Regions from separate parts of the Streptomyces sp. NPDC029292 genome, predicted to be linked through region 1. Evidence: predicted binding sites of a transcription regulator. Region 1 holds the regulator's gene; the other holds the start of a gene.
What was found. Region 1 encodes HrcA, which represses chaperone genes, less so after heat shock. Its sites were predicted from a motif close to TTNGCACTCNGNNNNNCNGAGTGCNAA; they were not measured.
Positions count from the first base shown of each region.

Region 1 (5,767 bases):
CGCCCTGTCGGACGGCCTTCTCGAAGCCGGTCCGTACGACGCCGGGCGCGCCGTTCTCACCCTGCGCGGGCGGCTCCTCGCGGACGCCGTGGTCAGGGATCTGGTGGACTGAGTTCGGTGCGCTCGGGTCGGGTGCACAGATCTAGTCGATGGAACACCTGTTCGCGTACAGTCCGCGGCCATGGTCTCTGGTAGATGGCCGGACGAGGATGCGACCGTCCTGCGATACGGGTTGCGGCGGCTGCTGCTCGCGCTGCCGATCGTGGCGGTGCTGCTCGTCGCCGGCGGGACGGGCCTGTGGTTCGCCGTCCGGGTGGACGGGATCGGCGCCGGCTGGATCCCCCTCGGCGTCCTGATGGTGATGGGCGTCAGCGGAGTGGTGCTGCTCGTCTCCCGCTGGCGGGCGCGCCGTTGGATCACCGTCTTCGACGCGACCGGCTTCTGGCGGATGCGGGGCAAGGAGGCCGCGCTGATCCCCTGGGACTCGCTGGCGGGGGTGGGTATCTACTGGGCCCGGGGCAGCAGATCCGCCGCCTTCACGGTCGAGCTGTGCCCCAGGGACGAGATCGACCGCGACGAGCCGCTGCTGTGGAAGTTCGTCCGCGACGCCGATCCCCTCCAGCCGGGCTTGCCCCGCCTGCGCTACCGCGTCGACGTGGGCGACTCCCACAAGGCGTACGAGCAGGCGCTCCAGCAGTGGGCACCCGAGCTGTGGTTCGGGCGCGAGGAGCAGCCGTTGTCGTACGTGGGCGCGCCGGACCACGACGGGCACCGGGAGCGGATGACCGAGCGGACCGACACGGTGGCGCGCGGCACGAGAGATCCGCTGGTGTTCGACGCCGTCGAGACCGGAGACACGGTGGTTGTCCAGCGCAGCGCTGTCCTGGTGCGACGCCGTCTGGCCGTCGCGCTGGTGATGGTGCTCGCCTGCGCCTGGGCGGTGCGGGGGCTGGTGCCCGAGCACGGGCACGGCGCGGGTGCCGTGGTCCGCGACGTGATCGCCGCCGCGCTCGCACTGGCGGCCTGCTGGGCGCTCGTACTGATCGTCCGGGGCGTGGTGAGGATCTGGAACTGGAACGTCACCATGGACGCCGCGGGCATCCACGTCACCCAGCGCGGGCAGTCCGTCACCGTGCCGTGGGGGTCGCTGGCGGCCGTCGGCATCTACGCCGCACCGCCCCTGCACACCCTCGAACTCTGCCCGAAGGGCGAGATCGACCGCCATGACCCGCTGCTGTGGGCCACCGTGCGCGACAGCGAGCCGCCGCGGCCCGGGCTGCCCCGGCTGCGCTACCGCATCGCCCTGTGGCCCGCTCCGGCACGCCACGCCGTGGCGGCGGGATGCCGGCGGTGGGCACCGGAACTCTGGTTCGGCGGGGAGCGGATGCCGTCCGGCTATCAGGGAGACCCCGACCGCGAGGGCCACCGGGACCGGACCAGGCAGGCCCGCGGCCCCCGCGTCACTCCGGCGCCGTGACGAAGTCGATCAACTCCTCCACCCGGCCCAGGAGTTCCGGCTCCAAGTCCTTGTAGGAGCGCACCCGGGACAGGATGTGCTGCCAGGCCGCGCCCGTGTTCTCCGGCCAGCCCAGAGCCCGGCACACGCCCGTCTTCCAGTCCTGACCGCGGGGGACGCGGGGCCATCCCGCGATGCCCACGGACGACGGCTTCACCGCCTCCCAGACGTCGATGTACGGGTGGCCCACCACCAGCGCGTGCTCGCTGGTGACCGACTCCGCGATGCGGGACTCCTTCGTGCCGGGGACCAGGTGGTCGACGAGGACGCCGAGGCGGGCGTCCGGGCCCGGGGCGAAGTCCGCGACGATCGCGGGGAGGTCGTCGATGCCCTCCAGGTACTCGACGACGACGCCCTCGATGCGGAGATCGTCGCCCCAGACGCGTTCGACCAGTTCGGCGTCGTGGCGGCCCTCGACGTAGATGCGTCCGGCACGGGCCACCCGGGCCCGCGCGCCGGGGACGGCGACCGAACCGGAGGCCGTGCGGGTGGGGCGGGCGGGAGCCGAGGACGGGCGGACCAGCGTCACCACCCTCCCCTCCAGAAGGAAGCCGCGCGGCTCCAGCGGGAACACCCGGTGCTTGCCGAAGCGGTCCTCCAGCGTCACCGTGCCCGCCTCGCAGCGGATCACCGCGCCGCAGAAGCCGGTGCCCGGCTCCTCGACCACCAGACCCGGGTCCGCGGGGACCTCGGGCACGGACTGGGGCTTCTTCCACGGCGGGGTCAGGTCCGGAGAGTACTGGCGCATTCGGATGACGATAGGAGAAGCCCGGCCGTGCCGCCGTACGACCTCCTACGACACGCCGAAGCGGGTCGCCAGCGCGTCCCGCTGAGCCCGGACAAAGGCCGCATTCACCACGCCCCCGTGTCCCGGCACGTACACCGCGTCCTCCCCGCCCAGGTCGAGCAGCCGGTCCAGCGCCGCCGGCCAGTGCGAGGGGACGGCGTCGGGGCCGGCCTGGGGCTCGCCCGACTCCTCCACCAGGTCGCCGCAGAAGACGGTCTCCGGTGACGACGGCGATCCGGGGACCAGGACCACCAGGTCGTGGGCGGTGTGGCCGGGGCCCACGTTCGCGAGCAGGACCTGTACGCCGCCGCCCAGGTCGAGGGTCCACTCGCCGGACACCAGGTGGCGGGGGTGGACCAGGAGGTCCGCCGCCTCCGCCGCAGAGCGCGGATCGAGACCGTTGCGTACGGCGTCCGTGCGCAGCTCCTCGCGGTCGTGCGCGAAGACCGTGTCCAGGCCGACCGCCCCGAACACCTCCACGCCCGCGAACGCCGCCGCGCCGAAGACGTGGTCGAAGTGGGGGTGCGTGAGTGCGAGATGCGTCACCCGGCGGTCCGTGCCGAGCAGTCGCCGCGCCTCCGTACGCAGGCGCGCGCCCTCCCCGAGGCTCGACCCCGCGTCGATCATGAGCGCCGCCCCCTCGCCCACCACGAGCCCGGCCGTGCAGTCCCAGACCGGAAGCCGTCGCCGTCCGACCCGGGGCGCCAGCCTTTCCCACCCCAGCTCTTCCCAAGTCACGCTCATACGGAGACGCTAGCCGTGGGAGTGTGCCGGGCACGACATCGCAGGCCCGCCCTTGCCGGGGTCGTACCTCACCGCCGTACACTGGGCCGGGGAACGCTGGCACTCACATGCGCTGAGTGCCAGGCCGAAGGCCACGGGGAAGACTTCTGGAGGTGTGCGCGATGCTCAGTGAACGCAGGCTCGAAGTGCTGCGCGCCATCGTCCAGGACTACGTGGGCACCGAGGAGCCGGTCGGTTCCAAGGCGCTCACCGAGCGGCACCGCCTCGGGGTCTCCCCGGCGACGGTCCGCAACGACATGGCCGCGCTGGAGGACGAGGGCTACATCGCCCAGCCGCACACCAGCGCCGGACGCATCCCCACCGACAAGGGCTACCGGCTCTTCGTCGACAAGCTCGCGGGCGTCAAACCGATGACCGCGCCCGAGCGGCGGGCCATCCAGAACTTCCTCGACGGTGCCGTCGACCTCGACGACGTCGTCGGGCGGACCGTACGGCTGCTCGCGCAGCTCACCCGGCAGGTCGCCGTCGTGCAGTACCCGTCACTCACGCGCTCGACGGTGCGGCACGTGGAGCTGCTGTCCATGGCTCCGGCCCGTGTGATGCTGGTACTGATCACGGACACCGGCCGGGTCGAGCAGCGCATGATCGACTGCCCGGCGCCGTTCGGTGAGACGTCGCTGGCGGATCTGCGGGCCCGGCTGAACAGCCGGGTCGCGGGTCGCCGTTTCGCGGACGTCCCGCAACTGGTGCAGGACCTGCCGGACGCCTTCGAGGCGGAGGACCGCGGTACGGTCGCGACGGTGCTCTCCACCCTCCTGGAGACACTCGTCGAAGAGACCGAGGAACGGCTGATGATCGGCGGCACCGCCAATCTCACCCGTTTCGGACATGACTTCCCTCTCACGATCCGGCCCGTACTCGAAGCGCTGGAGGAGCAGGTCGTGCTCCTCAAGTTGCTTGGTGAGGCCGGGGATTCGGGCATGACCGTACGGATCGGTCATGAGAACGCGTATGAGGGACTCAACTCCACGTCCGTGGTCTCGGTCGGCTACGGTTCGGGCGGCGAGGCAGTAGCCAAGCTCGGCGTGGTCGGACCGACACGCATGGACTATCCGGGAACGATGGGAGCGGTACGAGCGGTGGCACGGTACGTCGGACAGATCCTGGCGGAGTCGTAAGTGGCCACGGACTACTACGCCGTACTCGGCGTGCGCCGCGACGCGTCCCAGGACGAGATCAAGAAGGCGTTCCGGAGGCTCGCGCGCGAGCTGCACCCGGACGTCAATCCCGATCCGAAGACGCAGGAGCGGTTCAAGGAGATCAACGCCGCGTACGAGGTGTTGTCGGACCCGCAGAAGAAGCAGGTCTACGACCTCGGCGGTGACCCGCTGTCCCAGTCGGGCGGCGGCGGCGCGGGCGGCTTCGGTGCGGGTGGCTTCGGGAACTTCTCGGACATCATGGACGCCTTCTTCGGTACGGCGTCGCAGCGCGGCCCCCGGTCGCGTACGCGGCGTGGCCAGGACGCCATGATCCGGCTCGAGATCGAGCTGGACGAGGCAGCCTTCGGCACGACGAAGGACATCCAGGTCGACACGGCCGTCGTCTGCGCCACCTGCAACGGTGAAGGCGCGGCGCCGGGGACCTCGGCCCAGACCTGCGACATGTGTCGCGGGCGGGGTGAGGTGTCCCAGGTGACGCGGTCCTTCCTGGGCCAGGTCATGACGTCCCGTCCCTGCCCGCAGTGCCAGGGCTTCGGGACCGTCGTCCCGACCCCGTGCCCGGAGTGCGCGGGCGACGGGCGGGTGCGCTCGCGTCGCACCCTGACCGTGAAGATCCCGGCCGGTGTCGACAACGGCACGCGGATCCAGCTCGCGGGCGAGGGCGAGGTCGGGCCCGGTGGTGGTCCCGCCGGTGACCTCTACGTCGAGATCCACGAGCTGCCGCACGCCGTGTTCCAGCGGCGCGGGGACGATCTGCACTGCACGGTCACCATTCCGATGACCGCGGCGTCGCTCGGCACCAAGGTTCCGCTGGAGACTCTCGACGGGCTGGAGGAGGTCGACATCCGCCCCGGCACGCAGTCCGGGCAGTCGATTCCGCTGCACGGGCGGGGCGTCACGCATCTGCGGGGCGGCGGGCGCGGTGACCTCATCGTGCATGTCGAGGTCACCACTCCGACCAAGCTCGATCCCGAGCAGGAGCGGTTGCTGCGGGAGCTGGCCGTGCTGCGCGGTGAGGAGCGGCCTATCGGGCAGTTCCAGCCGGGTCAGCAGGGGCTGTTCTCGCGGTTGAAGGACGCGTTCAACGGTCGCTGACGGGGTTTCCGGCGGGGGCGGTGACGGGCTTTTCTCGCCCCCGCCGCCCCTGCCCTTCCCGTCCCTGGGGCTCCGCCGCCAGACCCCCTTATCGGCCTGAACGGCCTCGTCCTCAAACGCCGGACGGGCTGAAGAATGTCGGCCGGGACCGGACGGTGCGGGTGGCCTATGCCAGGCGGAAGGCCCGATTCGGACTTGATCGGAGGACGTGACAACATGCCGTCATGTCCTCCGCACTGACCGATCTCTTCCCTCATCCGATCGTGCAGGCCCCCATGGCGGGCGGCGTCTCCGTCCCGCACCTCGCGGCCGCCGTGTCCGAGGCCGGCGGGCTCGGGTTCCTCGCCGCCGGGTACAAGACCGCCGACGGTATGTACCAGGAGATCAAGCAGCTGCGCGGGCTCA
Region 1 is NZ_JBVHXR010000004.1:234,812-240,578, forward strand. It holds gene hemW (radical SAM family heme chaperone HemW) at 1-112, shown strand, start outside; gene ACZ4WS_RS12170 (hypothetical protein) at 182-1,477, shown strand; gene ACZ4WS_RS12175 (DUF3097 domain-containing protein) at 1,461-2,264, opposite strand; gene ACZ4WS_RS12180 (MBL fold metallo-hydrolase) at 2,310-3,047, opposite strand; gene hrcA (heat-inducible transcriptional repressor HrcA) at 3,209-4,225, shown strand; gene dnaJ (molecular chaperone DnaJ) at 4,226-5,362, shown strand; gene ACZ4WS_RS12195 (nitronate monooxygenase) at 5,587-5,767, shown strand, end outside.

Region 2 (5,767 bases), on a different contig from region 1:
TCCACGTACTCACCGGTGGCGGCGTTCAGGCCGTGACCGATGGGCAGGTTGCGGACCTTCTCGACGACGACGCCACCCTCGAGACCACCGTTGACGGCGATCTGCTTGAGCGGGGCCTCCAGGGCGAGACGCACGGCGTTGGCGCCGGTCGCCTCGTCACCCTCGAGCTCCAGCTTCTCGAAGACCGCGGAGGCCTGGATGAGGGCCACGCCACCACCGGCGACGATGCCCTCCTCGACGGCCGCCTTCGCGTTGCGAACGGCGTCCTCGATGCGGTGCTTGCGCTCCTTGAGCTCGACCTCGGTGGCGGCACCGGCCTTGATGACGGCCACGCCGCCGGCCAGCTTCGCCAGGCGCTCCTGGAGCTTCTCGCGGTCGTAGTCCGAGTCGGAGTTCTCGATCTCGGCACGGATCTGGTTGACGCGACCGGCAACCTGGTCCGCCGAGCCCGAGCCGTCGACGATCGTGGTCTCGTCCTTGGTGATGACGACCTTGCGGGCGCGACCGAGCAGGTCGATCCCGGCGTTCTCCAGCTTGAGGCCGACCTCCTCGGAGATGACCTCGCCGCCCGTGAGGATGGCGATGTCGCCGAGCATGGCCTTGCGGCGGTCACCGAAGCCCGGGGCCTTGACGGCGACGGACTTGAAGGTGCCACGGATCTTGTTGACCACCAGGGTCGACAGGGCCTCGCCCTCGACGTCCTCGGCGATGATCAGCAGCGGCTTGCCCGACTGCATGACCTTCTCGAGGAGCGGGAGCAGGTCCTTGACGTTGGCGATCTTGGAGTTGGCGATCAGGATGTACGGGTCGTCGAGGACGGCCTCCATACGCTCCATGTCGGTGGCGAAGTACGCCGAGATGTAGCCCTTGTCGAAGCGCATACCCTCGGTGAGCTCCAGCTCCAGACCGAAGGTCTGGGACTCCTCGACGGTGATGACGCCTTCCTTGCCGACCTTGTCCATGGCCTCGGCGATGAGCTCGCCGATCTGGGTGTCGGCGGCGGAGATGGAGGCCGTCGAAGCGATCTGCTCCTTGGTCTCGACATCCTTCGCCTGCTCAAGGAGGGCACCGGAGACGGCCTCGACGGCCTTCTCGATACCGCGCTTGAGGGCCATCGGGTTGGCACCCGCGGCCACGTTGCGAAGGCCCTCGCGGACCAGCGCCTGGGCGAGAACGGTCGCCGTGGTCGTACCGTCACCGGCGACGTCGTCCGTCTTCTTGGCGACTTCCTTGACCAGCTCGGCGCCGATCTTCTCGTACGGGTCCTCGAGCTCGATCTCCTTGGCGATGGAAACACCATCGTTGGTGATCGTGGGGGCGCCCCACTTCTTCTCGAGGACGACGTTGCGGCCCTTGGGGCCAAGGGTGACCTTGACGGCGTCGGCGAGCTGGTTCATCCCGCGCTCGAGACCGCGCCGTGCCTCCTCGTCGAACGCGATGATCTTGGCCATGTGAAGTGGTCCTCCCGGACGGGGTGGATTGCTCCGGATCGCGCCCGCGCCCGCGACGGACGGCCTGCAGCCCTTGTGGTTCCTTGCCCCACCGGCCTGCGGACCTCACTGGCCCGATCCAAGTTCTGTCACTCTCACTGGGAGAGTGCTAACGCCAATGATTAGCACTCGACCCCGTCGAGTGCAAGGTGCGCCCGCGAAGCGGGCTCGTTGCGGGGTGGTGGTCGGGTGACGGGCGGGCGCAAGCGCCTCTCACGAACGAGGGCGGACTCCCGGAACGCACGAGGGGCCCGCATCCCAGATGGGATGCGGGCCCCTCGGCGTGAGTGCGTCGGTGGCCGATCGCGCCGAGATCAGACGGCGAGCTTGACCATGTCCGCCTGCGGACCCTTCTGGCCCTGCGAGATCTCGAACTCCACTCGCTGACCCTCTTCAAGGGTGCGGTAGCCGTCCATCTGAATCGCGCTGTAGTGCACGAAGACGTCCGCACCACCGTCGACCGCGATGAAGCCGTACCCCTTCTCCGCGTTGAACCACTTGACGGTGCCCTGAGCCATGCCTAACTCCCCTATTACTGGCCCTTGCACAGATCCACACTTCGTGGATCCGGGTCAGACCTCACCCCCCAACGGTTGGGGGTGTGCGCCGGAACGCGTCGACCGCGGCTGAATGTATCTGTCCAACTGCCGTCTGCAACAGGTCAATCGGACGAGAATTCTGGGCACGGCCGATCGGTAATATGCGGAGAATTCGCAAGGATCCAGGGCAAGTCGGGCCCCGTATATGCCATAAACGGCTCAAAAAAGCGGGGCACTTTGGCTGCTTCTTGTCGGGCGTCGAGCAGAGGCTCATATGCACCCGGCATGGAACTGGCATAAACAGCGAAGCAGGTTCCCCAACTGTACCGTGCTCAACCATGCAGAATTGCCCCCTCCGTTTCTCTCGCGGAGGGGGCAATTCGATGAACTCCCGGTGATTTACGTTACCTACGGTAACAATCTCACCGTGCGTGACGGTCAGCCTCCGGCGACGGCGGGGATGATCGAGACGCCCGCGCCGTCCGGCGTCGCCGTCTCCAGGCCCTGCTCGAAGCGGACATCGTCGTCGTTCACGTACACGTTGACGAAGCGGCGCAGCTTGCCCTGGTCGTCCAGGACGCGCGCGGCGATGCCCGTGTGGTTCTTCTCCAGGTCGGTGATGACCTCGGCGAGGGTCGCGCCCTCGGCCGTCACCTCGGCCTTGCCGCCGGTGTAGGTGCGCAGGATGGTGGGGATGCGGACGTTGACGCTCATGATGCGAGGCCAGCCTCTCGGAAGGAGTCCAGGTTCGGGCGGATGGTCGCGGTCAGGCCGGTGCCGGCCACCGCGTCGAGGGTCTTGAGGCCGTCACCGGTGTTGAGGACGACCGTCGTCAGGGTCGGGTCTAGGAGACCGTTCTCGATCAGCTTCTTGGTCACACCGACCGTCACGCCACCCGCCGTCTCGGCGAAGATGCCCTCCGTCCGCGCGAGCAGCTTGATCGCGTCGACGACCTGCTCGTCGTTCACATCCTCCACCGCACCGCCGGTACGCCGCGCGATGTCCAGCACGTACGGCCCGTCGGCCGGGTTGCCGATGGCGAGCGACTTGGCGATGGTGTTCGGCTTCTGCGGCCGTACGACGTCGTGCCCGGCCTTGTAGGCGACGGACACCGGCGAGCAGCCCTCGGCCTGCGCCCCGAAGATCTTGTACGGCTTGTCCTCGACGAGCCCGAGCTTGATCAGCTCCTGGAGACCCTTGTCGACCTTGGTGAGCTGGGAGCCGGAGGCGATCGGGATGACCAGCTGGTCGGGGAGCTGCCAGCCGAGCTGCTCGCAGATCTCGTACGCGAGGGTCTTCGAGCCCTCCGCGTAGTACGGCCGCAGGTTGACGTTGACGAAGCCCCAGCCCTCACCGGCCGGGTCGCCGATCAGCTCGGAGCAGAAACGGTTCACGTCGTCGTAGTTGCCCTCGATGCCGACGAGCTCGCCGCCGTAGATCGCGGCCATGACGACCTTGCCCTGCTCCAGGTCGTGCGGGATGAACACGCAGGAGCGGAAACCGGCGCGGGCGGCGGCGGCACCGACGGCTCCGGCGAGGTTTCCGGTGGAGGAGCAGGAGAGGGTGGTGAAGTTGAAGGCGCGGGCGGCCTCGATGGCCTGGGCGACGACGCGGTCCTTGAAGGAGTGCGTCGGGTTGCCGGAGTCGTCCTTCACGAAGAGCTTGCCGGCGTCGACACCCAGCTCGCGCGCGAGGTTGTCGGCCTTGACGAGCTTGGTCCAGCCGGGGTTGATGTTCGGCTTCTCGGCGACGTCCGCGGGGACGGGCAGCAGGGGCGCGTAACGCCAGATGTTCGCGGGGCCCGCTTCGATACGCTTGCGGAGTTCCTCGGTGTCGTAGGCCGAGAAGTCGTACGCGATCTCCAGCGGGCCGAAACACTCCTCGCAGGCGAAGACCGGGCCGAGGGGCACGCGGTGACCGCACTCGCGGCACGAAAGAGCCGCGGCGGGGCCGAGGTCTACGGAGTTCGCGGCGTTCGCCGAGTCGGCGGAGATCCCAGCGTTCGTGGTGCTTGCAACTGTCTGCGCAGCCATGGAGGCGAGGCCCTTTCTCCTCATCTTCCTCACGACGCACTTCGCCGTGAGACGGATTTGGCACCTTCCCGAGCCGGGAGCCTCGCGACGACGACGCAGTCGTACGAGACCGGCTGGAGGGTTGCCGGGGCTTCATCGGGCCGTATCCCTCTGCCCCTCTGGATGAGCGGTATTCGATTGTTGAACTGTGGAGCACGGTGTGCGCCGATGATCCAGGACATGCGATGGTCATCCGCGTTGTTCAAGACTGTAACCGAAGGCCAGGACAGTTGAGATAGTCGTCCGAACCGCGAGATGGATCACACCGTGCGAGACGGGGTGATCAGACAGTGAGGAGCCGCAGACTGTGCTGAAAGAAGTTGAGCGCTGGCTGAGCACACGCTCCTGGTCCCTGACCGATCGCCCGCTCCACAAACTCATGGCCGCCAAGCGCACCACGGGCTCGACCGTCAGTGTCGTGCTGCCCGCTCTCAACGAGGAGGAGACGGTCGGCGAGATCGTCGCCGTCATCCGCCACGACCTGATGCAACAGGTGCCGCTCGTCGACGAGATCGTCGTCATCGACTCGGGCTCGACGGACCGCACCTCGGAGGTCGCCGCCGCCGCGGGCGCGCGAGTCGTCCACCGGGACGAGATCCTCCCGCGCATACCGGCCGTGCCCGGCAAGGGCGAGGTCCTGTGGCGGTCACTGCTCGTGACCAGCGGGGACATCATCTGTTTCATCGACGCGGACCTGAAGGAGTTCTCCTCCGACTTCGTCTCCGGGATCGTGGGACCGCTGCTCACCGACCCCGGCGTCGACCTCGTCAAGGCCATGTACGACCGTCCGCTCGGCTCGGCCGCGGGCCAGGGCGGCCGTGTCACCGAACTCATGGCGCGCCCCCTGCTGAACATGCACTGGCCGCAGCTCGCGGGCTTCGTCCAGCCGCTGGGCGGCGAGTACGCGGCCCGCCGCTCCCTCCTGGAGCAGCTCCCGTTCCCCGTCGGATACGGCGTGGAGCTGGGCATGCTCGTCGACGCCCTGCACCTCGTGGGCCTGGACGCGCTCGCCCAGGTCGACGTGGGAGTGCGCAAGCACCGCCACCAGGACGGGCAGGCACTGGGCCGTATGTCCGCCGCGATCTACCGCACCGCGCAGCTCCGGCTGGCCCGCGGCCACCTCATCCGTCCGGCTCTCACCCAGTTCGAGCGGGGCGAGGAGGGATTCGAGCCGCGCACCTACTCCGTGGACACGGAGGAACGGCCTCCGATGGCGGACATCGCCGAATACCAGTCACGCAAAGTGGCCTAGGAGAGGACGTGGAGTAACCGACTCCGGCGGTCGTATACGGCCCACGGGAACGTTTGAGCGTTTCGACGCCGGGCTAGGTTTCGAGGCATGGCTTCAACCCAAGGTGCCCATCGGATCCTGGTCGCCTCCAACCGCGGCCCGGTCACCTACGACGTCCGTGAGGACAGCTCGCTGCACGCCAAGCGGGGCGGCGGCGGGCTGGTCTCGGGCCTCTCGGCGATCGGGCCGGACGCGGGCGCCCTGTGGGTGTGCTCGGCGCTCGGCGACGGGGACCGCGAGGCGGTGCGGCGCGGGGTCGGCGAGGACGGCGTACGGATGCTGGACATCAACGCCGACGTGCATGCGGACGCGTACAACGGCATCGCGAACTCGGTGCTGTGGTTCGTCCACCACATGCTGTACCAGACGCCGCTG
Region 2 is NZ_JBVHXR010000022.1:167,597-173,363, forward strand. It holds gene groL (chaperonin GroEL) at 1-1,451, opposite strand, end outside; gene ACZ4WS_RS38005 (cold-shock protein) at 1,805-2,008, opposite strand; gene ACZ4WS_RS38010 (MoaD/ThiS family protein) at 2,468-2,743, opposite strand; gene thrC (threonine synthase) at 2,740-4,062, opposite strand; SAM riboswitch class I at 4,080-4,231, opposite strand; gene ACZ4WS_RS38020 (glucosyl-3-phosphoglycerate synthase) at 4,409-5,353, shown strand; gene ACZ4WS_RS38025 (alpha,alpha-trehalose-phosphate synthase (UDP-forming)) at 5,441-5,767, shown strand, end outside.
Region 2: the regulator HrcA is predicted to act here: its motif matches at 1,577-1,603, upstream of groL (chaperonin GroEL).